Variovorax paradoxus EPS: one gene and its partner. The protein of the gene in region 2 interacts with the protein of the main gene of each other region in a pairwise test. Links are inferred from orthologs where the notes say so. Each region holds a gene or a part of one and is shown on either strand. Other genes may lie near its edges. The genes, in order: VARPA_RS26370 and glmS.

Region 1 (15,496 bases), 4.6 Mb from region 2 along the record:
TCCGAAGCCGGCTTTCGACATCGCGAAGGTCACGCGCTACGAGCCCGTCGTGAGCCGCGGGGTGCAGTGGTTCGCGGGCGTGCAGTTCCTGCTGATGCTGGGTGGCGTGGCCTTCTTTCTCTGGTTCTCCGACGGCATGCCGCTGCAGCGCTCCGCCGTCTGGCTGGCCGCATTGACGGCGAGCCTGTGGGCCATCGGCGCGGTGCTGCAGGGGCGCATTTCGGTCACCGAGGTGCTGCTGGTCGAGGCGGCCGCGCTGGCCACCGCGAGCGCGGCGCTGGGCATCGACTGGCTGCACCACATCTGCAAGCCGCTGGCGCTGTCGATCGCCATCGTCTTCGCGGCACGGCGTGCGATGGCGTCTGGTGCAGTCACGCGCTTCGAAGGGCTGCTGCTCGCGGGCCTGGTCGCCTCGCTGGCCGGTGACGTGCTGCTGATGGGATCGGCAGCATTGTTCGTGCCCGGGCTCATCTGCTTCCTGCTCGCGCACCTGGCGTACATCGCGCTGTTCCGCATCAGCGTGGGCATGTTCCCGCGCCGCGCGGTGCTGGCGGCGACGCTGCTGATCGGCGCGGGGATGTATGCGTTTCTCTGGCAGGGCGGGCTGCCGCCCGCGCTGCGCATTCCGGTCGGGGTCTACGTGGTGGTGATCGCCTGCATGGCGGCCCAGGCCATCGGGCGCGCGGCGGTGCTGCGAGCAGCCGATCCGTCAGCGGTGTGGGTGGCGGTGGGCGCGTGCTTCTTCATGCTGAGCGATGCGCTGCTGGCGACCAATCGCTTTGTCGCGCCGCTGCCGCTGGCGCAGTTGTGGGTGCTGGCGACTTATTACGCGGCGCAGGTGCTGATCGTGCGACACGTTCGCCGGCCGGGCTCTTAAGGCCGCAGCTGCTCCCACGAATGGCCGGGAGCCGCCGGCCTGCTTCGATCACGGAACTTGCGTCCATTGAAGAAGCCTCGGCTTCGTGAATTACGTCCGAGCGCGGGCGGCCATCCGCTCTCCACAATGCCCCACCAAAAGCAGTCCTGGGAGGGAAAAGTGGAGAGAAAAATCATTGTGGTGGGCGATCCGCCCGCGCCCGGAGGCCGGGTGCTGCCCTACGGCGGACCGATCGCCGAAATTCATGGTCATCAGGTCGCGCTCATCGGAGGGCGCGCGTACTGTGAGGGATGCCGCAGCGTCGGCATCATCGCGAAGGCAGGCGGACCGCGGCGCATGCAGTTCCTTGGAGAAGTGGCACTGGAGGGCGACGTGTTGGTTTGCCACTGCCCGATTCCTCCTGCGCTCTTGGCCACGTTGCAGCAATCGGCGAGCTTCGACGACGGCATGAGCATCGCAGCGGGAGCGTTCAACGCCAGCGTGATCCCATCGCAGGGATGGTTCTTTGAAGATGCCGCAGCCGTTGCGGCGAGCAAGAAGCTGGTCGATGCGGCAGTGAGCCATCCACCCGAGGCTGAGCAGACGGAAAACATCTGCCCGAACATGACCAACAAGGAGTTCGCGATCAAGGTCTTGGGACTGCGAGACCTCGCCGTTGGCCTGGTCGAAAAACGCGTCAAGGATCTGACAGCGTGGGGAAAGCCTGAACGAGAACGCGTGACCAAGTGGTTCGGCCAGAACGACGAAGATTTGCGACGGCACCTGGACACCGGCCTGCAAGCATGTGTCCGGGTATTGAAGGGACTGACAGAAGCCAACTTCGTGCGCTACTCAGAAGAAGCGATGCGAAATGTCGGCTGCATTCCTTCGGGCAACATCGGCCTCCTTGCCGCCGAAGTGTGCAAGCCCGACCTCAAGACACGCACGATCGGAATAGGACTTCCGTTTTGCGAGCTTCCCGACGTTTCATACAGAATCGTCTCTAAGCTGGCCACCATCCTCCATGAGGTAACCCACTTTGACGACGTGTTTTCGTCGATCGATACGGTCTACCAGATGACGCAGAGCCTGAAACTGACGGCGTCCGATCCCAGCGCGGCAAGGGTCAACGCGGACAGCATCGTGGGGTTCGTTCTATATGCCGACTAGACCTTTCTTTTTTGTCTTGACCGTCCTGATCGGGTCGGGCGTGGGCAATACCGCGCAAGCATGCAAACCACCATTGATGATCATGCTGGCCTTCGATGAGGGCTCCGCGACCTTGGGCCGAGACCAGATCGTTCTGCTGGCCAACAAGCTGGCTCACTTCCGTCGGCTGTATCCGCACGTGGAGGTTGCAGATATCGAGGGCGTTGCACGCGACACCGTTCCCGATGCGAAGCAGTTGGCACAACGCAGAGCCCTGGAAGCGGCGCGCGCAGTCCGCGTTCTTTTCGATGGTGCGAAGTTGCACGTCTCGTCGAATGTCTATTCGCCCGCGTGGTCGACCCTCGATGGCAACTACGCAGGCATCAACATGGCGCCGCCCATGAAAGACATACCCGACTGCTTGCCGGTGCCGCTTCCCGGTTTCAAGTACTGAATACGCAACGCTTCATCGCCCTCACCTTCGTGGAGCGGGAGGCAGTGAAAACCTAATCCACGCAGCGCTGGATTTCCACTGTCGAATGGCGAATTTCCTCATGCATCGAGAAGCAGGCGCGCACCTCGTCGGCCGTGAGCGTGAGTGAGTGCGTCACCACCGTGAGCGCGCAGGCATAGGCATCGCGCCCCACGCGCCAGACATGCAGGTCGGCCACGCGGGTTTCCGAATCGGCCAGCGTGGTCTCCACGCCTTCGCGGATCTCTTCGGTGACCGGGTGGTCCATCTCGCGGTCGAGCAGGACCTTGCCGGTTTCCTTCAGCAGGCCCCGAGCCCAGCTGGCGACCAGCACCGCGCCGACGATGCCCATGGCCGGGTCGAGCCAGGCCCAGCCGTAGAACCAGCCGCCCAGCAGCGCCGCGATGGCGAGCACCGAGGTGGCGGCGTCAGCCAGCACGTGCAGGTAGGCGGAGCGCAGGTTCAGGTCGTGGCCGTGTTCGTGCGAATGACCGTGATCGTGGCCGTGGTGATGCCCATGGTCATGCCCGCGATCGTGGTGCGTGCCGCCCAGCAGCCGTGCGCAGACCAGGTTGACCACGAGCCCCAGCACCGCCACCGAAATCGCCTCGGGGTAGTGGATCGCGGAAGGCGACCACAGCCGCTCCAGCGAGCCCACCACCATCAGCGCCGCCACGCCGAGCAGCAGCAGCGCGCTCGCGAAGCCGCCGAGCACCTCGATCTTCCAGGTGCCGAATGCGAAGCGCGGGTCGCGTGCATAGCGGCGAGCGGCCGCATAGGCAAAAGCGCTCAGGCCGATGGCCAGCGCGTGCGAACTCATGTGCCAGCCGTCGGCCAGCAGCGCCATCGAGTTGAACCACCAGCCGGCGCCGATCTCGACCACCATCATCGCGGCGGTGATCCACATCACGAGGCGCGTGCTGCGCTCGGCGGAGGCATTGCCGGCGCCGAACTGGTGGTCGTGCTGCCAGGCGCTCAGGTCATGGGTGTGCATGGTGAGTCTTCAAACTCCGAAAAGGTCCTGTCCGTCCGAACGGCTCGAGGGCGGCGTCACGCCCAGGTGCCGGTAGGCGGCCAGCGTGGCGATGCGCCCGCGCGGCGTGCGCTGCAGGTAGCCCTGCTGGATGAGGTAGGGCTCGATCACGTCCTCGATGGTGTCGCGCTCCTCGCCGATGCTGGCCGCGACGTTGTCCAGGCCGACCGGGCCGCCGTCGAAGCGGTGGATCACGGCTTCGAGCAGCTTCCTGTCCATGAGGTCGAAGCCCTGCGGATCGACGTCGAGCATCGCGAGCGCCTTGTGGGCGATGTCCTCGGTGATGCGGCCGTTGCCCTTGACCTCGGCGTAGTCGCGCACGCGGCGCAGCAGGCGGTTGGCGATGCGGGGCGTGCCGCGCGAGCGGCGGGCGATCTCGAAGCCGCCGGTGTCGTCGGTTTCCACCTTGAGCAGGCGGGCGCTGCGGGTCACGATCAGCGCCAGTTCCTCGGGCGTGTAGAACTCCAGCCGCGCGACGATGCCGAAACGGTCGCGCAGCGGGTTGGTCAGCATGCCGGCGCGGGTGGTGGCGCCCACCAGGGTGAAGGGCTGCAGGTCGAGCTTGATGCTGCGCGCCGCGGGGCCCTCGCCGATCATGATGTCGATCTGGTAGTCCTCCAGCGCGGGGTACAGGATTTCCTCGACGACCGGGCTCAGGCGGTGGATCTCGTCGATGAAGAGCACGTCGTTGGGCTCGAGATTGGTCAGGAGCGCCGCCAGGTCCTTGGGCTTCTCGAGCACCGGCCCGGAGGTCTGGCGCAGGTTGACGCCCAGCTCGGCCGCGATGATGTGCGAGAGCGTGGTCTTGCCGAGGCCGGGCGGGCCGAACAGCAGCACGTGGTCGAGCGCCTCCTTGCGCTTGCGCGCGGCGCCGATGAAGATTTCGAGCTGCTCGCGCACCTTGGCCTGGCCGACGTATTCGTCGAGCAGCTTGGGGCGAAGGGCCCGCTCGATCGCCTCTTCGTTGGGCGAAGCGGGAGCGGCGGACACCACGCGTTGGGGGGCGGGGGCGAAATCGTCGGTCTGGATGGTCATGGGAGGGGGGTGTGCGCTGAAGAGTTTAGTGCCGAGCGCCGCGCCGGGCCGCCCCAAGCAAGAGAGCGGCCCCCTCGGGGAGCAACGAGGACACAAAGTGCCGAGCGTGGGCGCCATTCTCACTGGCAGAATGCTTCGGCCATATAACGAACGAGGGGAAGGCAGCACGTGTCGATCTACGAATTGAAGCCGCGTTTCCAGGCCCTGCTCCGGCCGCTGGTGGTCCGGCTGCATGCGATGGGCGTCACGGCCAACCAGGTCACGCTGGCGGCGTGCGTCGTCTCGGTCGCGCTCGGGCTCTGGCTTTTCTTCGCGGCGCCCTCGCTTGCCGCCTTCGCGCTCATTCCCGCATGGATGTTCCTGCGAATGGCCTTCAACGCCATCGACGGCATGCTGGCGCGCGAGCACAACCAGCAAAGCAAGCTGGGCGCCTTCCTCAACGAACTGACCGACGTGGTTTCCGACGCCGCGCTCTACCTGCCCTTTGCGCTGGTGGTGCCCTTCAGCCCGTTCTGGGTCGGCACGGTGATCGTGCTGGCCGGCCTCAGCGAATTCGCCGGCGCGCTCGGCCCCACGGTGGGCGCCTCGCGCCGCTACGACGGCCCGCTGGGCAAGAGCGACCGGGCCTTCGTCTTCGGCGCGCTCGGCCTCTACGTGGCACTGGGCTGGCCGCTCGCGGGCTGGACGGCTTGGCTGATGCCGCTGCTGGCGGTGCTCGTGGCCTGGACCATCGTCAACCGTATTCGCCGCGCATTGGCCGAAGCCGATGCCGCCGGCCGCTGAACACATACCTACAAACAGACAGATATCGACAGGGATTCAATGACCGACATCACTTCACGCACAGCCCAAGAGCTTCATTTCCAGACGCACGACGGCGAATCGCTTTTCTACCGCCGCTGGCCGGCCACGGGCACCGTGCGCCGCGGCGCCATCGTGCTGTTCCACCGCGGCCATGAGCACGGCGCGCGCATGGCGCACCTGGTCGACGAACTCGACCTGCCCGACTTCGACTTCTACGCCTGGGACGCACGCGGCCACGGCCGCTCGCCGGGCCAGCGCGGCTACAGCCCGAGCTTCGGCACCTCGGTGCGCGACGTGCAGACCTTCGTGCATCACATCGGCACCGCACACGGCGTGCCCGAACAAGACATCCACGTCGTCGCGCAGAGCGTCGGCGCAGTGCTGATCGCCACCTGGGCGCACGACTACGCGCCCAAGGTGCGCGGCCTCACGCTGGCCTCGCCCGCCTTCAAGGTGAAGCTCTACGTGCCCTTCGCGCGCGCCGGGCTCGGGCTGATGCACAAGCTGCGTGGTCTCTTCTTCGTCAACAGCTACGTGAAGGCGAAGTTCCTCACGCACGACCCCGAGCGCATCGCAAGCTACGAGAGCGATCCGTTGATCTCGCGGCCCATCGCGGTCAACATCCTGCTGGGCCTTTATGAAGCAGCCGACCGCGTGGTGGCCGATGCGAATGCGATCACGCTGCCGGTGCAGTTGCTGATCTCCGGGGCCGACTGGGTGGTGCACCACAAGCCGCAGCACCAGTTCTTCGAGCGGCTGGGCAGCGCCGTGAAGACCAAGACCGAACTGCCGGGCTTCTTCCACGACACGCTCGGCGAAAAAGACCGGGCGCCGGCCGTCGCGCAGATCCGTGAATTCATCCTTCAGCGCTTCGACGCGCCGGCCGTGCCGGTCGACCGCACCGCGGCGCATCTGAGCGGCGACACGGCCGACGAATCGCGCGCGCTGGCCGAGCCGCTCTCGCCGTTGTCTCCGCGTGGCGCCTACTGGGCCTTGACGCGCGGCGGGCTGCAAATCGGCGGCAAGCTCTCCAGCGGCATCGCGCTCGGCCACAAGACCGGCTTCGACTCGGGCAGCACGCTCGACTACGTCTACCGCAACCACCCCGAAGGCAAGGGCCCGCTCGGCCGGAACATCGACAACACCTACCTCAACTCGATCGGCTGGCGCGGCATCCGGCAGCGCAAGATCCACGTCGAGGAGCTGATCCGCATCGCGATGGAGCGCCTGGCCGAAATGCACCGCGAGGTGCGGGTGATGGACATCGCCGCCGGCCACGGCCGCTACGTGCTCGACGCGGTGCTCGCGAGCCCCGTGAAGGCCGCCTCGATCCTGCTGCGCGACTACAGCGACATCAACGTGCGCGACGGCCGCGCCCTCATCGCCGAGAAGGGGCTGCAGGACACCGCGCAGTTCGTGCAGGCCGATGCCTTCGACCGCATCAGCCTCGCCACGGTGACGCCGCGGCCCACGCTGGCGGTGGTGTCGGGCCTGTACGAACTCTTTCCCGACAACGAGATGGTGCAGCGCTCGCTCGCGGGCGTGGGCGATGCGGTGGAAGACCGCGGCTACCTCGTCTACACCGGGCAGCCGTGGCATCCGCAGCTCGAGATGATCGCGCGCGCACTCACCAGCCACCGCCAGGGTGAAGCCTGGGTGATGCGCCGCCGCACGCAGGTCGAGATGGACCAGTTGGTGGAAGAAGCGGGCTTCCGCAAGATCGACCAGCGGGTCGACGAGTGGGGGATCTTTACTGTGTCGCTGGCGGTGCGCACCGGGCGATGAAAACCTGGCTTGGGCAGCGCCCCTGGAAGCGCGCCGCCGCATGGCTGGTGTTCCTCGGGCCGCTGTTCTACGCGACCTACGGCTTCGCCAACTGGTGGGCCACCACGCGCGCGAACGTCCCGTCGATGGCCTTCGACTGGGAGCGGCAGGTCCCGTTCTGGCCGTGGACGATCTTTCCGTACTGGACGATCAACGTGTTCTATGCGCTGTCGCTGTTCCTCGCGCCCAGCAAACACACGCTCGACCGGCATGCGCTGCGGCTCGTCACGGCGACCTTGATCGCCTGCACCTGCTTCATCGTCTGGCCGCTGCACTTCAGCTTCGGGCAGCCGCCGGTCGATGGCGCGCCGGCCTTCTTGTTCAACGCGCTGCGCGGCTTCGACCAGCCGTTCAACCAGGCGCCGTCGCTGCACATCGCATTGGCCGTGATCCTGTGGGACTGGTATCGGCAGTTCATCCGCCCGCTGTGGGCACGGCTGGTGCTGCATGTGTGGGCGTTCGCGATCTGCGCCTCGGTGCTCACGACCTGGCAGCACCACTTCATCGACATTCCGACCGGCGCGCTGCTCGGCGTGGTGTGCGTGTGGCTGTGGCCGCTGGAGCGGGTGGTGTCGATGCGGCGTGCCTGGAAGGTCACACGCGATGCGCAGCGCTGGAAACTCGCGGGGTTCTATGCGGTGGGTGCCGTGCTGTTTCTCGCCGCTGCTTTGTGCGGCGGTGGCGTGTGGCTGTGGCTCGCATGGCCTGCCGCATCGCTGGCCTTCGTGGCGCTCAACTACATCGGCTTCGGCGCGCGCGGCTTCCAGATGAATGGACACGGCCGCATGGGCTGGGCGGCGCGCTGGATCTTCGCGCCCTACCGCCTCGGCGCCGCGATCAACGCATGGCTGTGGACGCGGAAGCTGCCCGCATCGGTCGAGGTGGTGCCCGGCCTGCGGCTCGGCCGGCGACCCACGCGCGCCGAATGGCTCGCCGCCGGCAAGCCGCGGCTCGTGAGTCTCTGCGCCGAGCTGCAGATGCCCGCCGATGTGCCGCACGCGCGCTGCGTGCCACTGCTCGACCTCACGGTGCCGCCGACGGTTCGCCTGCAGCGCGCGGCCGCGGTCATCGAAGGCCAGCGCCGCAATGCGGAGGGCGCGCCGGTCTGGGTCTGCTGCGCGCTCGGCTTTTCGCGCAGCGCCGCGGCGGTGATCGCTTGGCTCGGCCGCTACGGCTCGACCGGCGGAATAGCGCAGGCCGAAGACGCGGTGCGCCGCGCCCGGCCGCAGATCGTGCTGCGGCCCGCATGGCGTGTGTCGCTCGCGCCGCTGAAAACCCTGGAAGTCATACCGAAGGCGCCGCCCCATGACTGACAACGACCGCGCCACCTGCGCCGCACTCGCCGGACTGCTGCGCGCCTTCATGGTGCTGGCGATCTGGGGCTTCGCGCTGACATGCATCGCGGCGCTGGTGCTCGCGCTCACACTGCGCTCGCTCCCGACCACGCCCGCCATGGGCTTCGGCGCAGTCGTGATCCTCGGCGTGCTCGAGCGCTACTTCGCGTTCCGGCTGCGGCTGGACCAGACGCTGTTCGGCGACCTGGCGCGCGGCACCATCGCCTCGCTCGACGCCCTGGACCGCGCGCTGGACCGCCTGGGCCTTCGCAATGCGCCGTCGTCGCCTTCCACACGGCCGCTCGACGACCGCGTACAGGGCACCCGCCAGCTCATGCAGCGCCATGCCATCGTGGTCGCCTGCCAGAGCGCCATGTTTCTCCTTGCCTTGATGACACAGGACATCTCTTGAACGAAGAAGACAACAACAAGAACGACAGCGCGCCCGCCCAGGCGCCCGAAAGCACGGCGCTGCGGCGCGGGCTGGCCATCGTCGCGGGCAAGCTGATCATCGGCGCGGCCGGGCTGCTGACCGGGGTGCGCGCGATCTGGTCGGGCACCAGCCCCAAGGCCGAGCAGACGCTGTACTTCGCCAACCACACGAGCCACGGCGACTTCGTGCTGCTGTGGGCGACCCTTCCGCCCGACCTGCGCGCGCTCACGCGGCCGGTCGCGGGGCAGGATTACTGGGAAGCCTCGAAGCTGCGCAACTTCATCGGCAAGGACGTGTTCAACGCGCTGATGATCCGGCGCGACGGCTCGGGCCAGGGCGGCAACCCGGTCGACCAGATGAAGGACGCGCTGGAAGGCGGCGACTCGCTCATCATGTTCCCCGAAGGCACGCGCAACACCGGCGACGAGATCCTGCTGCCGCTGAAAAGCGGTCTCTTCCACCTGGCCCGCGCCTGCCCCAACGTGCGGCTGGTGCCGGTGTGGATCGAGAACCTCAAGCGCGTGCTGCCCAAGGGCACGCTGGTGCCGATTCCGCTGGCCTGCACGGTGCGCTTCGGCACGCCGATCAAGCTGGAAGAAGGCGAAGACAAGAACACCTTCATCGCCCGCGCACGCACCGCGATGCTCGACCTGCGCCCCGAATACGACCGCAACGACAAGGCCGAGGGCGCCGCATCATGATCGAACTGTCTCCCTTCGCGTGGACCACGCTCAAGCTCTTCGGCGGCGTCTTCGGTGTGCTGGTGCTGGCCTCGGCCATCGGCGCGCTGCTCAAGTGGCGCGTGGCGCACGGCCAACCGCATTCGGTAATCGACAACCTCAACTCGCGCGTCAATGCGTGGTGGGTGATGGTGGCGGTGATCGGTGTGGCCTTCGCGCTCGGCAAGGGCGGCGTGATCGTGCTGTTCTACCTGATCTCGTTCTATGCGCTGCGCGAGTTCATCAGCCTGGCCTACACGCGGCGCGGCGACCACGGGGCCATCGCGCTGGCCTTCTTCGTCGCATTGCCGGGGCAGTACTTCCTGATCTGGATCGACTGGTACGGGCTCTATTCGATCTACATCCCGGTCTACGCCTTCCTGCTCCTGCCCATTCTGGCGACGATGGGGGGCGACACGCAGCGCTTTCTGGAGCGCACCTCGAAAATCCAGTGGGGCCTGATGGTGTGCGTGTTCTGCATCAGCCACGTGCCCGCGCTGCTCACGCTGCAGATTCCGGGCTTCGAGGGCCGCAACCTGCTGCTGATCGCCTTCCTGGTGATCGTGGTGCAGGGCAGCGACGTGCTGCAGTACGTGTGGGGCAAGCTGCTCGGCAAGCGCAAGGTGGCGCCGGAACTGTCGCCTTCCAAGACCTGGGAAGGCCTGATCGGCGGTGTGGCGAGCGCCACCGCGCTGGGCGCCGCGCTCTACTGGGCCACGCCATTCAACCCGTGGCAGGCCGCGCTGATGGCGCTCACGATCTGCCTGATGGGCTTCTTCGGCGGGCTGGTCATGTCGGCCATCAAGCGCGACCGCGGCGTGAAGGACTGGGGCTCGATGATCGAAGGCCACGGCGGCATGCTCGACCGGCTCGATTCGGTGATCTTCGCGGCGCCGATCTACTTCCACGCGCTGCGCTATTGGTGGGTGCCGTGAGCACGGCGGCTGCCAAAAAGGCTGCAAAACCGGCAGCGAAAGCAGAGCGCATCGTCGATGACGCGCCTGTCGAATTCGCGAACGCTGCGGCGCTCGCGCGCTGGTACAAGCGCCACCACGGCACGCATGCCGGCGTGTGGCTGCGCATCGCGAAGAAGGCCAGCGGCATCGCCTCTGTCGACCATCCCGAGGCACTCGAGATCGCACTGTGCTTCGGCTGGATCGACGGGCAGCGCAAGAGCGACAAGAGCGATGGCGAGCAGTATTTTCTGCAGCGCTTCACGCCGCGCACCGCGCGCAGCACCTGGTCGAAGATCAACCGCGACAAGGCGCTGAAGCTGATCGACGACGAGCGCATGCAGCCGGCCGGGCTGGCCGAGGTGGAACGCGCGAAGGCTGACGGGCGCTGGGAGGCGGCTTACGACGCCGCGAGCGTGGCGACTGTGCCGCCCGACCTGCAGGCCGCGCTCGATGCGAACAAGAAGGCCGCGAAGTTCTTCGCCACGCTGGATGCGCGCAATCGCTATGCGGTGCTGTTCCGCACGCAAGGCGCGAAGAAGGCCGAGACGCGTGCGCGGCGCATCGCGCAGTTCGTGGAGATGCTGGCAAAGGGCGAGAAGATCCACCCTTGAGGCGAAGGCGGTCCTAGTCTTCGTCCATCACCCGCGAGCGGCCCAGCCAGAAGCCCAGGATCAAGCCCACCGTGCCGAAGCCGATGGCGCCCCAGAGGCTCAGGAAATTGAAGACGTTGTAGCGGCCCGGCTGGTGCGCCAGTTCTCTCGCCAACTCCGGCTCGACCAGCCCGCCCAGACCTCGCGCGGCCGCGAAATCGAAGCCCGCATCGCCCAGGTAGTTCAGCGTCAGCAGCATCGGCAGCACGGTCAGGAATGGGAACCACGCACCGCGTACCTTGCGCCAGTTCATGAAGTAGGCGGCCGCCAGCAGCACGGCGCCCGCCCCGATCAATCCGAGCACGACGGGCCGCCGGGCCAGCGGCAGCAACCAGGGCCAGACCCATTGCAGCGGATAGAGCGGCCACTCCGCCTGCGGCGCGAGGCCGCCCGGCCGCGCGAAGGCCTGCCACCCCAGCGCGAGCGTGGCGCGGCCCACCAGCGCAGACGCGCAGGCCACGGCCGCAACGCCAAGGCAGCCGATGCGCAGCAGGGACGAACGAGGCTCGGGGAAGACATGCGGCGGCATGACGCTCTGCGTGTAGCTGCCACGGCTCCAGCGCTTGGTGACCACGATGACCTGCGGTTGCGGCGGCGTCAGTTCGCCGCGGACCAGCCAGTCGATCGCAAGGATCGCCAGTGCGAACGCCATCGCGGCGGTGAGCCATGCGCAGGCGCCCGGCATGTCGATGAGGCCGGCTGGCGTCATCATCGGCAGGTTGCCGTAGACGACGCCCGCGCATCCGTAGGCCAGGAGAATCGGCACGCAGCCGATCAGGGCCGCGCGCATGAGCAGCGAATCGCTGTGAACCGACTCGTGGCGCAGCGCTTCGACGCGCGACCACGCTGCCCGCAGGCTCACTTGGCCAGGGCTTTCAGCGCCAGCTTGATGCCTTCGCTCACCGTCGCGTCCTTGGGCAGCGCCTTGAGCGCGAGTGCGGCTTCCTTGTCGCTGTAGCCCAGCGCGATCAGCGCCTGCAGGATGTCGGCCTGCGCGTCGGAGGCCGCATGCGTCGGCAGTCCGATATCGGCGCCCAGCTTGCCCTTGAGCTCCAGCAGCAGCCGCTCGGCGGTCTTCTTGCCGATGCCGGGGATCTTCACGAGACGGCCGAGCTCCTGCGTGGTGATCGCCTGCGACAGCTCGCCCACGCTCATGCCCGAGAGCAGCCCGAGCGCGGTACGCGGACCCACGCCGGTGATCTTGATGAGCTGGCGAAAAGCCGCACGCTCCTCGGCGGTGCCGAAACCGTAGAGAATCTGCGCGTCCTCGCGCACCACGAAGTGCGTGAGCAGCGAAACGCGCTCTCCGGTGCCGGGCAGGTTGTAGAACGTGCTCATCGGCACATCGACCTCGTAGCCGACGCCGTTGCAATCGACCACCACCTGCGGTGGGTTGCGCTCGGCCAGTACGCCGGTGAGTTTGCCTATCATGGGTGCCCTTTTTCCTTGAAATGTCCGGCGTGATTCTGCGACACACCTTTACCCCACCGAACAACTCGCGCCTCGGACACCTGTGCGGACCGCTCGACGCGCACCTGCGCCGCATCGAGGAAGCGCTGGGCGTGAAGATCGCGCACCGCCACGAGCAGTTCAAGGTCGACGGCCCCAAGGCCTCGGCGCAGCGCGCGATGGACGTGCTGCAGGCGCTGTACGAAATTGCCCAGCGCCCGATCGATCCGGCCGTGGTGCAGCTCACGCTGGCGGGCGACGGCTCGATGAGCGACGAGGACGCGGCCATGCTCGTCACCCGCCGCGCCGACCTGCGCGCGCGCACGCCGACGCAGGCGCTGTACCTGGACAACATCGCCAAGCACGACATCACCTTCGGCATCGGCCCGGCCGGCACCGGCAAGACGTATCTGGCGGTGGCCTGCGCGGTCGATGCGCTGGAGCGCGCGGCGGTGCAGCGCATCGTGCTCACGCGGCCGGCCGTGGAAGCGGGCGAGCGGCTCGGCTTTTTGCCGGGCGACCTGACGCAGAAGGTCGACCCGTACCTGCGTCCGCTGTACGACGCGCTCTACGACCTCATGGGCTACGAGAAGGTGCAGAAGGCCTTCGAGCGCAACGCGCTCGAGATTGCGCCATTGGCCTTCATGCGCGGGCGCACGCTGAACAACGCGTTCGTGATCCTGGACGAAGCACAGAACACCACGGTCGAGCAGATGAAGATGTTCCTCACGCGCATCGGCTTCGGCGCGAAGGCGGTGGTGACCGGCGACGTGAGCCAGATCGACCTGCCCAAGCAGCAACTGAGCGGCTTGATCGACGCCGAGCGCGTGCTCCGGCGCGTGAGCGGCATCGCGATCACGCACTTCACGAGTGCCGACGTGGTGCGGCATCCGCTGGTGGCGAAGATCGTCGACGCCTACGACGGCCAGCGCAAGCGCAGCGGCGCGAATTGAGATGGCGCTGCCGGCACTTTCTCTTTCGCTGCAGTTCGGTCGTTTCAAGGGCGTCGAGCGGCACCGCATCGCGCTGCCGCGCCACCGCGTTGCGCGCTGCATCCGCCACGCGCTGGACATCGACGGCGAAATCACGGTGCGCATCGTCGATGCCGATGAAGGCCAGCGCCTGAACCGCGAGTTCCGCGGCAAGGACTACGCGACCAACGTGCTGACCTTCGACTATGCGCAGAGCCCGGTCGCCATGGCCGACCTGGTGCTGTGCGCGCCGGTGGTCGCGCGCGAAGCGAAGGAGCAGCGCAAGACGCTGGCCGCGCACTACGCGCACCTGCTGGTGCACGGCACGCTGCACGCGCAGGGCTGGGACCACGAGACCAGCGAAGCCGACGCCGACGAGATGGAGGCGTACGAAATCCAGATCCTCGCGGAGCTGGGCATCCGCGATCCGTACGGCAAGTAGCTGCTGCTACGCCGACATCTGCAGCGGGATCGTGACCGGCCCGTCGTTGACGAGGTGCACCTGCATGTCGGCGCCGAACTCGCCGGTGGCCACCACCGGATGCGCCGCGCGCGCCTGCGCCACGAAGTACTCGTAGAGCCGCCGGCCCTCGTCGGGTGGCGCCGCGAGCGTGAAGCTGGGGCGGTTGCCGCCGCTCACGTCGGCCGCCAGCGTGAACTGGCTCACCACCAGCAGCCCGCCGCCGATGTCCTGCACGCTGCGGTTCATCTTGCCTGCGTCGTCCGAGAAGATGCGCAGCTTGAGGATCTTGGCGAGCATGCGGTCGGCGAGCGCATCGACGTCGCCGCGTTCCGCGCACAAGAGGATCAAGAGGCCGGCATCGATGGCGCCGACGGTCTGGCCGGCAATGTCGACGCGGGCGTTAGCGACGCGCTGAAGGATGGCTTTCATGGGTGTCCGTGTTCTTTCACGATCTGGGTGGCGCGCGCTTCCATGGTCAGCGGCAGCAACTGGATGGTGACGCGCAGGCCGGGCACGGCGTCCATCAGGGCCTGCTCGAGCTCGTCGCGGAGGCTGGCCGCGCGCTGCAGGGTCCAGTCGCCGGGCACGTGCATGTGCAGGTCGGCAAAGCGGCGCTGGCCGGCGCCGCGGGTCACCATGTCATCGAAGCGCAACCGGCCGCCATCGGGCTGGCGCGCAGCGAAGGCGTCGAGCGTGGCGCGCACGGTGGCGAGCGTTTCGGCGTCGAGCGCTTCGTCCATCAGGCCCTGCGAGGAGCGCCACACCAGCTTGACGCCCTCGCGCACGATGTTGAGCGCCACGCCGATGGCCAGCACCGGATCGAGCCACAACCAGCCGGTGAAGTGCACGGCGACGATGCCGATGACCACGGCGGCGGAGGTCCACACGTCGGTCATCAGGTGGCGGCCGTCGGCCTCCAGCGCGATGGAGCGGTGCGCGCGCGCCGCGCGGAACAGCATCACCGCAAGCGCCGCATTGAGGCCCGAGCTGAACACCGACAGCGCCAGGCCCCAACCCAGTTGCTCGAGCGGCTGGGGCGACAGCAGCCGCTGCACCGACACCCAGAGAATCGCCACCGCGGCGCCGACGATCAGGATGCCTTCGAAGCCGGAGGAGAAATACTCGGCCTTGTGGTGGCCGTAGGGGTGGTCGTCGTCGGCCGGCCGCTCGGCGATGGTCACCATTGCCAAGGCGAACATGGCGCTGGCAAGATTGACGAACGACTCCATCGCATCGGAGATCAAGCCCATCGAATTCGTCATGTAGCCCGCCAACCCCTTGAGCACGATGGTGACCAAGGCAACGGCCACAGAAACGCGGAGCAGTGTTTTGGGAGTGAGCGTCATGG
Region 2 (15,403 bases):
AAGCTCCAGGGCGGTGCGAACAACTGGGACCTGGTGCAGGTCGAATCCGAGGAACTGCAACTGGGTTGCGAGGAAGGCCTCTTCGAGAAGATCGACTGGGCCAAGCTCGGCGGGCGCGATGCCTACATGCCGGAGGCCGCGAACGATTGCGGCGTCGGCGCCATCCTCTACAACTTCGTGCTGGCTTACGACGGCGACAAGTTCAAGGGCGCGGGGCCGCAGTCGTGGGCGGACTTCTTCGATCTGCAGAAGTTTCCGGGCAAGCGCAGCCTGCGCAAGGGCGCAAAGACCAACCTCGAGTTCGCGCTGATCGCGGACGGCGTGAAGCCGGCGGATGTCTATCAGGTGCTGTCGACGCCAGCGGGCGTGGACCGCGCATTCAAGAAGCTCGACACCATCAAGAGCAGCATCGTCTGGTGGGAGAAGGGCGCGCAACCGCCTCAGCTGCTGGCCTCGGGCGAAGTGGCGATGGTGTCGGCCTACAACGGCCGCATCGCCGCGGCCAACAAGACCGACAAGAAGAACTTCCGGATCACCTGGAAGAACAGCCTCTACACCATCGACTCGTGGGCCATCATGAAGGGATCGCCGAACAAGGCGCAGGCCGAGCAGTACCTTGTCTTCGCCGGAGCGCCGTCGGTGCAGAAGGACCTCCCTCCCCTCATTCCCTACGGCGTGACCAACAAGCGCAGCACCGAGCTGGTCGCCAAGTCCGTTCTGCCCGACCTCCCGACGAACCCGGAGTACATGGCGAGCGCCCTGCTCATCAGCGACAAGTTCTGGCTCGAGAACCTCGACCGCCTGACGCAGCGCTTCAATAGCTGGGTGTCGAAGTGACCGCAGACGGCGCGACCTGTCCGACGGCCGCCGCCAGGGGCCTGAAGAGCGATCTGAGACGGGCTTCCCGCCGTCACCGCACGAAGGCCCTGCTCCTGATCGCGCCGCTCGCACTGTTCCTCCTGCTCACGTTCCTCGTGCCGATCGGCGCCCTCTTGAGCCGATCCGTCGTGGACACCGAAGTGGCCGAGATCCTGCCGACGGTGTCTGCACGGCTGCAGTCGTGGAACGGGACCGCGTTGCCGGACGACGCCGTGTTCGCCGCCCTGGCAACCGACGTGCGCGCGGCGCGCAGCGCCGGCCGGCTCGCGTCGGCCGCCACGCGCCTGAACTACGACGTGAACGGGTTCCGCTCGCTGATGTTCTCCACGGCCCGGCGCCTGCCGGACGGGCCGTTGGAGCCCAGTGCGCGCGAGGTGCTTGTCGGCATCGATCCGAAATGGGGCGAGCTCGATACCTGGGGAGCCCTGGCGCGTGCCAAGGGTCCCGCGACTTCGCTGTTCGTTCTCGGCGCGCTCGACCTGCGTTCGTCGCCGGGCGGCGGCGTCGAAGCGATGCCGCCGGACCAGGCGGTCTTCGTGCCGATCCTCTGGCGCACCTTGTCGATTGCGGGCGGCGTCACGTTGGCCTGCCTGCTGTTCGGCTATCCGCTGGCGTACCTGCTGGCCAGCCTGCCTGAGCGCAAGGCGAACCTGCTGATGATCTGCGTGCTGCTGCCTTTCTGGGTCTCGCTGCTCGTGCGAACGACCGCCTGGGTCGTCCTGTTGCAGAACGAGGGCGTCGTGAACTCGGCCTTGCTCCAGTTCCACCTCATCAAAGAGCCGCTCGCGATGCTCTACACGCGCTTTGCGGTCTACGCGGCGATGGTGCACGTGCTCCTGCCGTTCGTCGTGCTGCCGCTCTACGCAGTGATGAAGAGCATTCCGCCCTCGCACATGCGGGCCGCCGGGTCGCTGGGCGCGACGCCCTGGACGGCGTTTCGCCGCGTGTACCTGCCGCAGACACTCCCGGGCGTGGGCGCCGGCGGCCTGATGGTGTTCATCCAGGCGCTGGGCTACTACATCACGCCGGCGCTGGTCGGCGGTGCCGGGGACCAGATGATCAGCTACTTCATCGCCTTCTACGCGACCAAGACCATCAACTGGGGCATGGCCGCGGCGCTGTCTCTGCTGCTGCTCATGGCGACCACTGTTCTCTATGCGGCCTACGCGCGCCTCGTTGGCGTCGACAGGATGAAAGCGGCATGAACCCGAACGCATCCCCCCTCCAGCGAAGCTGCCGCCTCTTGTTGTGGGCGTACGCGATCGCGGTGCTTGTCTTCCTGATGGCGCCGATCCTGGTCATCATGCCGTTGTCGTTTTCCAGCGGCTCCTTTTTCTACTACCCGCTGCCCGGCTTTTCATTGCGCTGGTATGAAGATTTCTTCACCTCCGGCAATTGGCTGCCCACGCTGAAGAACAGCCTGCTCGTGGGTGTCGGTGCGACGGTGCTGGCGACCGTTCTGGGAACGTTGGCTGCCTTCGGCTTCTGGCGCACCCGGTTCCGCGGACGGGCCTTCGTCTTCGCACTCCTGCTTTCTCCGATGGTCGTGCCGGTCATCATCGTGGCGGTGGGGATGTACTTCGCCTTTGCGCGCGTGGGTCTGGCCAACAGCCTCATCGGCCTGACCCTCGCGCATGCGGCCCTCGGCGTACCTTTCGTGCTGGTCAGCGTCAGCGCTTCACTGGCCGGATTCGATGTCAACCTGCTGCGCGCCGCAGCGAATCTGGGCGCATCGCCGCTGCGCGCGTTCTTTCGCGTGGCCTTGCCCATGCTGGCGCCGGGCATCTTCTCGGGCGCGCTGTTCGCCTTCGCCATCTCCTTCGACGAAGTCGTGGTGGCGATGCTGCTGACGGGACCGGACCAACGCACGCTGCCGCGCCAGATGTTCGCCGGCATCAACGACAACATCAGCTTGACCATCACGGCAGCCGCGACGCTGCTGATCGGCCTGGCTGTCCTTTTGCTGCTCACCCTGGAGTGGCTGCGGCGGCGCAGCGCACGACTGCGCGGCGTGGCGGCATGAGGGCCTTCTCAACTCACATGGAATTCCATCAGCATGCATAGTCTGTCGAACATCGGCGATGCGTTCACGCTGCCGGCCCCGGCAATCGACGTGGAGACCGCGCAGCGGCTCGTTCACGATCACTACGGCATCAGCGGTGTGGTGCAGCGGTTGACCGGCGAACGCGACCAGAACTTCCGCATCCGGTCCGGGCAGGGACACGATTACCTGTTGAAGATTTCGCACCCTGCGGAAGACCGGTCCATGACCGAATTCCAGACCCAGGCGTTGCTGCACATCATGCGCACCGACCCGACGCTGCCGGTTCCTCATGTGATCGAGACCCGCGATGGCGAATCCGAGAAATTCCTCGCCATCGGCGGCCATGCACCTCGCATCGTGCGGCTGCTGTCGTACCTGCAGGGCGACCTGCTGCCGATGGTTCCGCGCAGTTCCGCACTGCGCCAGCACATGGCCGCGACATTGGCCCGGCTCGCGATCGCGCTGCGCGGCTTTTTCCATCCGGCCGCGGGACATGACCTGCCATGGGACCTCAAGCATGCCGGCGACCTGAGAGATTTGTTGGCGCACATCCCCGACATGAGGCAGCGCAGCCTGGCCGAACGCTTCCTGGACGGTTTCGAGGAGCACGCCAGACCGCAGCTTGCACGGCTGCGGGCGCAGGTCGTGCACAACGACCTCAACGACTACAACGTGCTGGTGGATCCGGCACACCATGACCGCGTGGCCGGCATCCTCGATTTCGGCGACATGGTGCACACGGCGCTGATCAACGACCTCGCGATCGCCAGCTCGTACCAATTGACGGACAGTTCCGATCCGCTCGGTACGGTGGCCGAATTCGTCGCGGCCTACCACGCGGTGCTTCCGCTCGAGCCAATGGAAATCGATGTGCTCTTCGACCTCATGGCGACGCGGTTGGTCTCGGTCGTGGCCATCGGCGGATGGCGTGCGCAGCAGCATCCCGAGAACCGCGACTACATCCTGCGCAACAACGCGAAGTCCTGGGCTCGCCTGGAACGCTGCGGCGCCCTTCCGAGAGCACAAGCGCGCCAGACGCTGCGCCGCGCCTGCAACATGGAATGACGAAATGACGATTGCCGAAACCTCCGAAACCTCCGGATCCGCCAGAGACGCGCGTACCGAAGAGACCCTGCTCGAACGCAGGCGGCGCCTGCTTGGGCCCGCCTACCGGCTGTTCTATGAAAAGCCCGTGCATCTGGTCCGGGGAGAAGGCGTTTGGCTGTACGACGCGCACGGCACGCCCTATCTCGACGCCTACAACAACGTCGCCTGCGTGGGGCACTGCCACCCCGAAGTCGTCGCCGCGCTGGCGCGGCAAGCGGCCCAGCTGAACACGCATACGCGCTACCTGCACGAAGACGTTGTCGACTATGCCGAACGCCTGCTCGCTTCTTTCCCGGTGGAGCTCGCGCATGTGATGTTCACTTGCAGCGGGAGCGAGGCGAACGACCTGGCCTTGCGAGTGGCCAGGGCCTGCACCGGTGGCTCCGGCATCGTCGTCACGCAGTTCGCGTACCACGGCGTCACCAGCGCGCTGGCCGAACTCTCGCCTTCACTGGGGGCGCATGCGCCGCTCGGCAGCCATGTGCGCACCGTGCCCATGCCAGTCGGGCAAGGGCCCGAAGCCGGTCGAGACTTCGCCGCGCATGTCGGCAGGGCGATCGAGGACATGCGCCAGGCCGGCATTCGGCCGGCCGCGCTGCTGCTGGACACCGCCTTCTCCAGCGACGGGGTCTACACAGATCCAGCGGGTTTCGTGGCGGAGGCGGTCGCAACCATGCGTGCTGCGGGCGCCGTCTTCATTGCCGACGAGGTCCAGGCCGGTTTCGGACGCATGGGGTCGCACATGTGGGGCTTTCAGCGCCACGGCGTGGTGCCTGACATGGTGACGCTCGGCAAGCCCATGGGCAATGGGCATCCAATGGCAGGCATGGTCTGCCGCTCGCAGTTGCTGCGCGAATTCGGCGAGCGCTGCCGGTACTTCAATACGTTCGGCGGCAACCCCGTTTCGGCCAATGTCGGAACGGCGGTGCTGGATGTGATCGAGCGGGAAGGTTTGCAAGAGAACGCCAAACGCGTCGGTTGCTATCTCAAGGCCGGTCTTGCCCGGCTCGCCGAACGGCACGAACTCATTGGCGACATACGCGGCGAGGGCTTGTTCGTCGGCATCGAGCTCGTGCGCGACAGAGCCGCCAAGACGCCGGCCCCGACCGAAACGACAAGGATCGTCAACGCCATGCGCGAGCGCGGCGTGTTGATCGGGGCTGCAGGCATCGCGGGCAACGTGCTCAAGGTGCGTCCGCCCTTGCCGTTCTCCGAAGCGCACGCGGATATCTTTCTTGCGAGGTTGGACGAGGTGCTTGCCGAAGGCGTTTCAGGCCTTCGCTAGGTCCAACGGGCCCTGTCCGCCTCACTCCACCGTCACGCTCTTCGCCAGATTCCGCGGCTTGTCCACATCGGTCCCGCGCGCACACGCCGTGTGATACGCCAGCAGCTGCAGCGGCACCACGTGCAGCAGCGGCGACAGTTGGCCGTAGTGCTCCGGCATGCGGATCACATGCAGCCCTTCGCCGCTCTTGATCTTCGTGTCGCCGTCGGCCAGCACATACAGAACGCCACCGCGCGCGCGCACTTCCTGCAGGTTGCTCTTGAGCTTTTCCAGCAGCGCGTCGTTCGGCGCGACCGCGACCACCGGCATCTCGCTCGTCACCAGCGCGAGCGGGCCGTGCTTGAGCTCGCCGGCCGCGTACGCCTCGGCGTGGATGTACGTCACTTCCTTGAGCTTGAGCGCACCTTCGAGCGCGATCGGGTAGTGCAGCCCGCGGCCGAGGAACAGGGCGTTGTCCTTGCGCGCGAAGTCCTCGGCCCAGCCGATGATCTGCGGCTCCAGCGCGAGCACCGATTGCAGCGCGACCGGCAGATGGCGCATTTCCTTCAGGTAGCGCGCCTCGTCGGCTTCGGTGAGATGGCCCTTGGTCTGCGCGATGGCCAGCGTCAGGAGGAACAGGCCGGCGAGCTGCGTGGTGAAGGCCTTGGTCGACGCCACGCCGATCTCCACGCCGGCACGCGTGATGTACGCCAGCTTGCACTCGCGCACCATCGCGCTGGTCGCGACGTTGCAGATCGTCAGCGTCTGTTCCATGCCGAGCGAGCGGGCGTGCTTGAGCGCGGCGAGCGTGTCGGCCGTTTCGCCCGACTGGCTGATGGTGACCACCAGCGTCTTGGGGTCGGGCACCGAGTCGCGGTAGCGGTATTCGCTCGCGATCTCGACCTGGGTGGAAATCTTGGCGATGCTCTCGAGCCAGTACTTGGCGGTGCAGCCGCTGTAGTAGCTGGTGCCGCAGGCGAGGATGAGGATCTTGTCGATGTCCTTGAAAACGCGATGCGCGCTGGCGCCCGTGGCGCCGTCCTGGCCGATGCCGTCGAACAGCTCGGGCACGATGCCCGCCACGCCTTCGAGCGTGTCGCCGATGGCGCGCGGCTGCTCGAAGATTTCCTTCTGCATGTAGTGGCGGTAGGGGCCGAGTTCGGCCGCGCCGCTGTGCGCGAGCACGGTGCGCACCTGGCGCGTCACGGGCTTGTGGTTCTTGTCGACGATCCAGTACTTGCCCGGCTGCAGGTCGACCACGTCGCCTTCTTCGAGATAGACGATCTGGTCGGTCACGCCCGCGAGCGCCATCGCGTCGCTCGCGAGGAAGTTCTCGCTGCCGTCCTTGCCCGCGCCGAGGATCAGCGGCGAGCCGGCGCGCGCGCCGACCACGCGCTGCGGCTCGTCGCGGCAGATCACGGCGATGGCGTAGGCGCCGTGCAGTTGCAGCACCGCGGCCTTCACGGCCTCGAACAGGTCGCCGTTGTAGAGGCTGTCGACGAGATGGGCGATGACCTCGGTGTCGGTTTGGCTCTCGAACACGTAGCCCTTGGCTTCGAGCGCGGCGCGCAGCGCTTCGTGGTTTTCGATGATGCCGTTGTGCACGAGCGCGATGCGGCCGGGGCGCGCGCCCTGCGCGTCGGCGCCGGGACCGTGGCTGAAGTGCGGGTGCGCGTTGTGAACGGCCGGCGCGCCGTGCGTGGCCCAGCGCGTGTGGGCGATGCCGGTCAGGCCTTCGACCTTGTCTTCGCGCACCTGGGTGACGAGCTCCGCCACGCGCGAGGTGGTGCGCGCCCGGGTGAGGCCGCTCGCATGCACCGCGACGCCGCAGGAGTCATAGCCGCGGTACTCGAGCCGCTGGAGGCCCTGGACGAGGACCGGAACGATGTTGCGATGGGACGCTGCCCCGACGATGCCGCACATGGTGAGCTGCCTTTGAATGAAGAAGAGGCCAGATGGTAGGGAGGTGAAGAGAAAATATGCCCTCGAAATTCCATTGAATTTGGAGTTTTATTTCATCACTTCTTCTATTTGGATTTTTATTCCATAATTTATCGATATATGGAATCAATCTCCCTCGATGCAGTAGACCTCCGGCTGCTCGAAGCGCTGCAGCGCGACGCCTCGCAGACCAACCAGCGCCTCGCCGCCGACGTGGGCATCTCCCCGCCCACGTGCCTCCGACGGGTTCAGCGGCTGAAGGACGAAGGCCTCATCGAGCGCCAGGTCGCACTGCTCTCGCCCGACCGGCTGGCCGCGGTGCTGGGCCACGGACTGCAGGCGGTGGTCGAGATTTCGCTGGACCGGCAGGACGCCGCCGCGCTCGACGCCTTCGAAACCCGCGTGATCGCCGACGACGCGGTGCAGCAGTGCTGGCGCGTCTCGCCCGGCCCCGACTTCGTGCTGGTGGTCGCGGCGCGCGACATGCCGGACTACGGCGCGCTGACCCAGCGCCTGTTCACGGCCGATGCCAACGTGCGCAACGTGAAGGCGTTCTTCAGCCTCAAGCGCGCCAAGTTCGAACCCGCGGTGCCGCTGGGCTGAGGCAGCCGTTCATACGACCTCGCATACGACCTCGCGTTTGATCAACGAGAACCGTTCGGGCTGAGCTTGGCCTGTCCTGAGCTTGTCGAAGGATCGAAGCCTCACGCGGCGCTTCGACAAGCTCAGCGTGAACGGATTCGTCTTTTCGAACGCAATGCGATATCAGGCCTTCGGCTTCTTCTGCGGCCGCTTCCAGTCGGGAAAACTCACCGGCTTGCTGCGCGCCACGGTCAGCGCGCCCGGTTCGGTCGACTTGTTGACGGTCGATCCGCCCCCGATGGTGCCGCCCGCGCCGATGGTGACCGGCGCCACCAGCACGCAGTTGCTGCCGATGTGCACGTCGGCCTCGATCACCGTGCGGTGCTTGTTGGCGCCGTCGTAGTTGGCGGTGATGCTGCCCGCGCCGTAGTTGACGCGCTCGCCCACCGTGGCATCGCCCAGGTAGGCCAGGTGATTGGCCTTGGCGCCGGCCGCGAGCGTGGAGTTCTTCACCTCGACGAAATTGCCGATGTGCACCTCCGTCCCGAGTTGCGCGCCGGGGCGCAGGCGCGCGAACGGGCCGATCAGGGCGCGCTCGCCCACCGTCACGCCGGCCTTCTCGCCGTCGATGTGGGTGAACGGATGGATCACCGCGCCGGCCTCGATGCGCGCGTTGGCGATCACGCAGTTCGCACCGATGCGCACGCCCTCGCCCAGCGACACCGCGCCTTCGAACACGCAGTTGACGTCGATCTCGACGTCCCCCGCGCATGCCAGCGTGCCGCGCAGGTCGAAGCGCGCCGGGTCGGCCAGGCGCACGCCCTGCTCCATCAGCGCATTCGCCTGGCGCAGTTGCCAGGCGCGCTCGAGCGCCGCGAGCTGCACCGGGCTGTTGATGCCCGCCACCTGCAGCGCATCGGTCGTGATGTGCGCCACCACCGACACGCCGTCGGCTGCGGCGAGCTTCACGACGTCGGTCAGGTAGTACTCATTCTGCGCATTGCGGTTGTCCAGCCGCGCGAGCCAGCCCTTGAGCAGGCGCGCGGGCACGGCCATCACGCCGCTGTAGATCTCGCGCACCGCGCGCTGCGCCTCGTTGGCGTCCTTGTGCTCGACGATGGCCGTCACCGCCCCGCCGGCCGCACTTCGGATCACGCGGCCGTAGCCGCTCGGGTCGTCGAATTCGATGGTCAGCAGCGCCAGGCGCTCGCCGGCACTGGCGGCAACCAGCGCCCGCAGCGTGGCTTCGCCGATGAGCGGCACGTCGCCCGAGAGCACGACCACCGTGCCGTCGTCGGGCAGCAGCGGCGTCGCCTGCTGCACGGCGTGGCCGGTGCCCAGCTGCGGTTCCTGGCGTGCGAAACGGGGCGTCGCGCCGCCGACGGCGCCGGCCATCGCGGCCTCGACCTCGGCAGCACAGTGGCCGGTCACGACCACCACATGGCGAGCGCCGATGCGGGCGGCGGTGTCGGCAACATGCGCGATCAGCGCGCGGCCGCCCAAACGATGCAACACTTTGGGCAGTCTGCTTTTCATGCGCGTGCCTTTGCCGGCCGCCATGATCACCACGTCGATCGGCCCCTGGATGTCTTGCTTTTGCTGCTGCGGAGTCTGATTCATGCTTGTGTTTTCCCGGATGCGTTGCGCGGAACTGGCGCGAATTATCGGCGTGCTGCTGCTGGTCTCTGCGCTGGGCGCCTGCAGCGCGGTGAAGCTGGCCTACAACAACCTGCCCGAGGTGAGCTACTGGTGGCTCGACGGGTATTTCGATTTCGACAGCACCCAGACACCCAAGGTGCGCGACGAACTCGCCCAGTTGCTGGCCTGGCACCGGCAGAACGAGCTGCCCAAGGTCATCACCCTGCTGCAGGAAGCGCAAGGCCTGGCGCCGGGCGAGGTGACGCCGGCACAGGCCTGCAAATTCGCCGACAGCATTCGCGAGCGCCTGCTGGCCGCGGTCGAGCGCGCCGAGCCGGCCACCACCGACCTGGCACTCACTTTGAGCGAATCGCAGTTGCAGCAGCTGGAGCGCAAGTACGCCAAGCTCAACAACGACTACCGCAAGGACTGGCTCGACCGCACGCCCGCGCAGGTGCAGGAAAAGCGCTACGACCAGTTCCTCGACCGCATGGAAGACTTCTACGGCCGCCTCACGTCCGAGCAGCGCGATCTGCTGAAGCAGCAGGTGGCGCAGTCGGTCTTCAGCCCGCAGCTCGCCGATGCCGAGCGCCGCAAGCGCCAGCAGGAGGCGCTGGCGATGCTGCGCGGGTTCGCCACGAAGAAGCCGTCGCCGGCCGAGGCGCGCGCCGCGCTGCATGCCTATCTGCTGCGCATCGCGGAGCCGCCGCCCGGCCCCTGGCGCGACCAGCAGCAGGCGCTGCTGGAGGAAGGCTGCCGGAATCTCGCGGCCCTGCACAACGGCACCAGCGCCAGCCAGCGCGAGCAAGCGGTGCGCCGGCTGCAGGCCTACCAGAGCGACCTGCGGCAACTGGTGGTGGCCACGCGCTGAGGCCGCGGCCGGCGCGCTTTCAGATCAGCGGAACGGGCCGCAGCGGCCGCTCGAAATAGTCGCCCAGCGCCTCCAGCGCATGCGGCTCCAGGATGCGGAGCCACCCCGCATCGAGCTTGTGGAGCCCCAGGCGCTGCAGGCGGCGCAGGGTCTTGTTGGTGTGCACCAGCGAAAGCCCCAGCGCATCGGCGATGTGCTGCTGGTTGAACGGAAACTCCACCCAGCCGTCGCGCACCATGCCCACGCGTTCGGCCCGGCGGTACAGGTGCATGAGCAGCATCGCCACCCGCTCGCCCGCGTTGCGCCGGCCGGTGGTGACGAGGTTGTCGTCCACCATCTTTTCCTCGCGCGCCGCGAGCCAGGTGATGTCGTAGCCGAGCTTGGGCTGGGCGTGGAAGAGCGGCCAGAGGCGGTCGCGCGAGAAGGCGCACAGCGAAACGTCGGTCACGGCTTCCACGCCGTGCGTCTGGCCTTCGGCGAATTCGTCCTGCAGGCCGATGAAATCGCCGGGCAGCAGAAAACTCAGGATCTGTCGGCGCCCGTCGGTCAGGGTCTTGTAGCGAAACGCCCACCCCGAATAAAGGGTGAAGAGCTGCGTGCTGGGCCGGTGCTCTTCGATGATCGAGCCGCCGGCTTCCACCCGCCGGGCGCCGACGCGGAACGACTGGATGGTCTTGAGCTCTTCCGGCGATGCGGGCAGGAACGCCTCAAGCCGGCGCAGCGCGCAGTCGTCGCAAGGATTCACCCCTTGGGGAGGGGACGCGGCAACGGGATAGTCATCGAATCTCACGCGGCACTATAGGCTTTTGCGCTGTGTCTTTTTACATTTCGCCGGCCGTCGCCGCTGTCTAGACTCCGCAGCGTTTTCTTCCAAGACGCATGACAGACGAACAGCCGCTCCACGAAATTTTCTATTGCAGCGTACTCGCGCAAGACCTGCCCCCCAATGCCGTGGGCACCATCGTCGGCCAGGCACGGGCCCGCAATGCCCAGCGAAAGATCACCGGCCTCTTGGTCTTCGACGGCATGCGTTTCTGCCAGCACCTGGAGGGCCCGCGCGATGCGGTGAAGGCATTGATGCGGAGCATCGAACGAGACCTCCGGCACACCGAGGTGCGGCTGGTCCACGAGGGCCAGTTGGAATCGCGCCGCTACAGCGGCTTCGGCCTGGGCCTGGCCGAGAGCGAAGGCCCTGATCTGATGGCCGGCGTGCACGCCCTGGAAGGGGAAGCCGCGTTCAAGCATTTCCTGGCGCTGCGCTCCAGCTTCGACATCAGCGGCTGAAAAAGAAAAAGGCGCTCGAAGCCGCCGACAAAAAGAAAAAGGCGGCCGAAGCCGCCTTTGTGCGTCCATGGAACCGGTGACCGTTCAGGCCTGATCCCATGTGTAGGTGGCACCGTAGCCATCCCATGCTTCCATCACGATGCGCTGGCCGGCGGCCACCGTCATCGATTCGCCCGGTGCGAGCACCAGGTCTTCGCTGGGATTGGCCAGCGTGGCATCGGGCGTGATCCATACCCGGCCCTGCTTGACGCGCAGGACGCTGGCCGCACGCGCCTTCAGGCTCATTGCCTCGCCGGGGGCAATCTGCCAGGCGCCGCGGCGTACGGCCGGGGGCACGGCGGCGGCAGCGGTACGGGCGGGGATCGACAGGGAAGCGAGCGATGGGGTGGTGCAGACGGCGGTGGACATGATGAAACTCCTTGGGCTTGCCGAAGTGCGATTGACAGGACGGAGGCAATGGCGCAGTTCGGGAATGAATGATCGTTTCCCGGGCGTTGTGGGTCCAATGAAAACGAAGTAGCCTACTGATGCTGGTTTCGCATCAATCAAGGCTCTCCCCCAGGCTTCGCGCACTTCGTGTCGCTTCTCCTCCCCCCTCGCCGGGGGCAACACCTGCAGCCCGGCAAAGCCGGTTCCGCGGTGTTCCCCGAAGGGACAGCGCAAGCAGATGCAGCCGGCCTTTCAAAGGCACCTCCATGCAACATTCGCAAACCCACCTGCGCTCCCGCCCGATCTCCGCCGGCCATCTGCGCGCCTTCGAGGCCGTCGCCCGGCACCTGAATTTCCGCGCCGCGGCCGAGGAAATGGCGCTGACCCAGTCGGCGGTCAGCCGCCAGATCCAGTCGCTGGAAGAGGAAGTGGGCGTGTCGCTGTTCCTGCGCCACACGCGGGCGGTGGAGCTGACCAGCGCCGGAGCGCAGTTGCTGCTCTCGGTGCAGCAGTCGCTGCCGCGCATCGACATGGCGGTGCGCCAGATTCGCCAGAGCGCGGGGCGCAAGAGCGTGTCGCTCACCACGTTTGCGTCGTTTGCCTCGATGTGGCTGATCCCGCGGCTGGAGGCCTTCCAGCGCGACAACCCCGAGATCGACATCCGCATCGACGCCAGCGACGTGGCGGTGGACCTCGAGGTGGCCGACGTGGACATCGCCCTGCGCTACGGCCCCCGCGAGGCCATGCCGCCCACCGCCGTGCGCCTGTTCGGCGAAAACCTCACGCCGGTGGCGAGCCCCTGGCTCATCAAGAGCAGCCCGCCGATCAAGACGCCGGAAGACATCACGCGCTTCACGCTGATCGAGGCCGGCGATGCGCATCGCACGCACCTCGAATGGCTGACGTGGCGGCGCTGGTTCGAAGTGAATGGCCTGGAGCGCGCGCAGCCCAAGCGCTGGCTCTATTTCAATTACGCCTACCAGATGGTGCAGGCCGCGCTCACCGGACAGGGCGTGGTGCTGGCGCGCAGCTCGCTGATCGCCGAAAGCCTGGCCAACGGCGACCTGGTCGAGGTGCTGCCGCAGCACCGCATGGATTCACCGATGTCCTACTGGCTCATCGCCGGCCCGCGCAACGCGCTGCGGCCCGAGATCAAGGCCTTCTGGGACTGGCTGCTGCTGCAGGCCGACACCACGCGCGGGACCATCGGCGAGGTGCCCGATCCGGACACCATCGACGACATCGATTGATCGGGAATGCGGCCGCCGCCGGGCCGCGCCTCCCCCTTGGGGGCTGGAGTTACACGAAGTGAAAAGCCGGGGGGCTCAAGACATCGGCCAGACGACGCCGTTGTCGTTGAGGATGGCGTCGAGCGGCAGGTCGTGCGCTTCGGGTTCGAAGTCCTCTAGGAAGCCGTGCGTGAAGCCCAGACCCACCGTGAACGGCCGCGGCTCCAGCGCCGCCAGCGTGCGGTCGTAGAAACCGCCGCCGTAGCCCAGCCGGTAGCCGCCGGCGCTGTAGCCCACGCAGGGCACGAACAGCAGGGTCGGCACGATCAGCTCGGTGTCCTTGGGCTTGGGAATGCCGTAGGCGTCTTCTTCCATCTGGCAGCCCGGATACCAGGCATGGAAGGTGAGGGTCTTGTGAACCTTGTCGATCACGGGCAGTCCGATGCGGCGGCGCTGCGTCTCTTCCATCAGCTCGCCGTCTTCCTTCCAGCGGTGCAGCGCGGGCAGCGGATCGAACTCGCCCTTGATCGGCCAATAGGCGCCGATCACGGTGTCGGGCCGGCCGACCAGCCAGATGCGCATGACGCGCTGCAGCAGGTCGGCGCGTGTCAGCCGGTCCGGCATCGCCAGACGTTGTTCGATCAATGCCTTGCGCAACTGATCCTTCAGAAAACTCGCCGTCGCCGAGGTGTCGGCTCCCTTTGACTTGTCCATAATCCCCCGATGCAGTTCCCAAGCATTTTGGCATCCATGCGCAACCGCCCGCGCAACGCAACGCCAGCCGTTGCTTTTTCCCTCGTACTGACTGCCGCTGCACTGCTCTTTCATCCCCCCGCCAGCGCACAGACCAACACCAACACCAACGACGACGTGCTGGTGCAGATGAAGCAGGCCTTCCAGCGCGGCGACAAGGCCCGTCTCACCGCCCTCCTCCCCCAAGCCCGCGGCCACGCGCTCGAACCCTGGGCCGCTTACTGGGAACTGAAGGCCCGCCTGCAGGAAGCCGCGCCGAACGAAGTGCAGGACTTCTACGCTCGCTACCCCGGCACTTATCAGGAAGATCGTCTCCGCAACGACTGGCTGCTGCTGCTTGGCCAGCGCCGCGACTGGGACGGCTTCTCGGCCAACGTTGCCGGCTACCGCATGGGCGACGACGCGCAGGTGCGCTGCTACGCGGTGCTGGTCGACACGCTGCGCTCGGGCACCGCCACCCAGGCCCAGGCCGACGAAGTGCGCCGCAACTGGTTCAGCCAGAAGGAAGCCGACGACGGTTGCCTCACCGCCGCCGACCGCATGGTCGCGGCCCGCCTCATGTCAACCAACGACGCGTGGAAGAAGGCGCGCCTGGCCATCGAGGCCAACCGCCCGCAGGCCGCGCGCGGCGCCGTCACCATCGCAGCGCCCGATGCGCTGCCGCTCTTCGAGGAGCTCAACGCCAGCTCGGCCAAGTTCCTCGTCGGCCGTGCCTTCGTCGCGGCCAAGTCGCGCAAGGAGCTGGTGGTGCTCGCGCTCATCAAGGTCGCGATTGCCGACCCCGACATGGCCGCCTCGCAGCTCGACAGCAAGTGGGGCCCGATGCTCTCGGCCGAGGAGCGCAACTGGCTCTGGGGCGCCATCGGCCGCGCCTCGGCCAACAAGCTCTCGCCGCAGGCCGTGGGCTATTTCGGCAACGTGACGAAGAACAGCGACCTGTCGGACGACATGCTCGGCTGGCGCGTGCGCGCCGCGCTGCGCGCCGGCCAGTGGAAGGACGTGGCGCCCGCCATCAACGCGATGAGCGAAACCGCCCAGCTCGATCCCACCTGGGTCTACTGGAAGGCCCGCGCGCTCGCCAGCGAACGCAGCGAGGAACGCCGCGCCCAGGCCCGCGAGCTCTACACCAGCATTGCCGGCACGCGCGGCTTCTATGAAATGCTCGCGCTCGAAGAGCTGGGCCAGCGCGTCGTCACGGCCACCCGCCCCGCACCGCTCACGCCCGAGGAAAAGGCGGCGGCGCGCAGCAACGTCGCGCTCAACCGTGGCCTCTACGCGATCGCGATCGGCCTGCGCTCCGAAGGCACGCGCGAGTGGAACTACGCCACCAACCTGCACGACAAGGGCGGCATGGACGACCGCGCCCTGCTCGCCGCGGCCGA

The links.
Region 1: the proteins of glmS (region 2) and VARPA_RS26370 interact in binary tests that used the Escherichia coli proteins (3 or more experiments, as listed by UniProt). The link is inferred for Variovorax paradoxus EPS from one-to-one orthologs.

Annotation. Positions count from the first base shown.
Region 1 is NC_014931.1:5,741,331-5,756,826, forward strand. The notes cover bases 6,309-9,308. They hold VARPA_RS26370 (phosphatase PAP2/dual specificity phosphatase family protein), read left to right. Parts: upstream 6,309-7,130; coding sequence 7,131-8,486; downstream 8,487-9,308. Other genes in these bases: VARPA_RS26365 (bifunctional alpha/beta hydrolase/class I SAM-dependent methyltransferase), read left to right, coding at 6,309-7,134; VARPA_RS26375 (hypothetical protein), read left to right, coding at 8,479-8,919; VARPA_RS26380 (lysophospholipid acyltransferase family protein), read left to right, coding at 8,916-9,308. Also shown: VARPA_RS26335 (lysoplasmalogenase family protein), read left to right, coding at 1-877; VARPA_RS26340 (M35 family metallo-endopeptidase), read left to right, coding at 1,004-2,026; VARPA_RS26345 (hypothetical protein), read left to right, coding at 2,043-2,459; CDF family Co(II)/Ni(II) efflux transporter DmeF, read right to left, coding at 2,512-3,471; Holliday junction branch migration DNA helicase RuvB, read right to left, coding at 3,481-4,545; VARPA_RS26360 (CDP-alcohol phosphatidyltransferase family protein), read left to right, coding at 4,714-5,328; more of VARPA_RS26365, read left to right, coding at 5,368-6,308; more of VARPA_RS26380, read left to right, coding at 9,309-9,641; VARPA_RS26385 (phosphatidate cytidylyltransferase), read left to right, coding at 9,638-10,594; VARPA_RS26390 (YdeI/OmpD-associated family protein), read left to right, coding at 10,591-11,226; VARPA_RS26395 (hypothetical protein), read right to left, coding at 11,240-12,127; Holliday junction branch migration protein RuvA, read right to left, coding at 12,124-12,696; VARPA_RS26405 (PhoH family protein), read left to right, coding at 12,717-13,667; rRNA maturation RNase YbeY, read left to right, coding at 13,669-14,127; dtd (D-aminoacyl-tRNA deacylase), read right to left, coding at 14,134-14,577; VARPA_RS26420 (cation diffusion facilitator family transporter), read right to left, coding at 14,574-15,494.
Region 2 is NC_014931.1:1,181,917-1,197,319, reverse strand. What follows is about bases 4,778-7,684. They hold glmS (glutamine--fructose-6-phosphate transaminase (isomerizing)), read right to left. Parts: upstream 7,218-7,684; coding sequence 5,337-7,217; downstream 4,778-5,336. Other genes in these bases: VARPA_RS05320 (Lrp/AsnC family transcriptional regulator), read left to right, coding at 7,356-7,684; VARPA_RS05330 (aspartate aminotransferase family protein), read left to right, coding at 4,778-5,315. Outside these bases: VARPA_RS05350 (ABC transporter substrate-binding protein), read left to right, coding at 1-837; VARPA_RS05345 (ABC transporter permease), read left to right, coding at 834-2,084; VARPA_RS05340 (ABC transporter permease), read left to right, coding at 2,081-2,902; VARPA_RS05335 (phosphotransferase), read left to right, coding at 2,936-3,988; more of VARPA_RS05330, read left to right, coding at 3,993-4,777; more of VARPA_RS05320, read left to right, coding at 7,685-7,838; bifunctional UDP-N-acetylglucosamine diphosphorylase/glucosamine-1-phosphate N-acetyltransferase GlmU, read right to left, coding at 8,001-9,437; VARPA_RS05310 (DUF6279 family lipoprotein), read left to right, coding at 9,436-10,326; VARPA_RS05305 (Crp/Fnr family transcriptional regulator), read right to left, coding at 10,346-11,071; VARPA_RS05300 (BLUF domain-containing protein), read left to right, coding at 11,206-11,610; VARPA_RS05295 (DUF2917 domain-containing protein), read right to left, coding at 11,695-12,018; VARPA_RS05290 (LysR substrate-binding domain-containing protein), read left to right, coding at 12,306-13,289; VARPA_RS05285 (5-formyltetrahydrofolate cyclo-ligase), read right to left, coding at 13,365-13,982; VARPA_RS05280 (lytic transglycosylase domain-containing protein), read left to right, coding at 13,992-15,403. UniProt on the Escherichia coli protein: Catalyzes the first step in hexosamine metabolism, converting fructose-6P into glucosamine-6P using glutamine as a nitrogen source.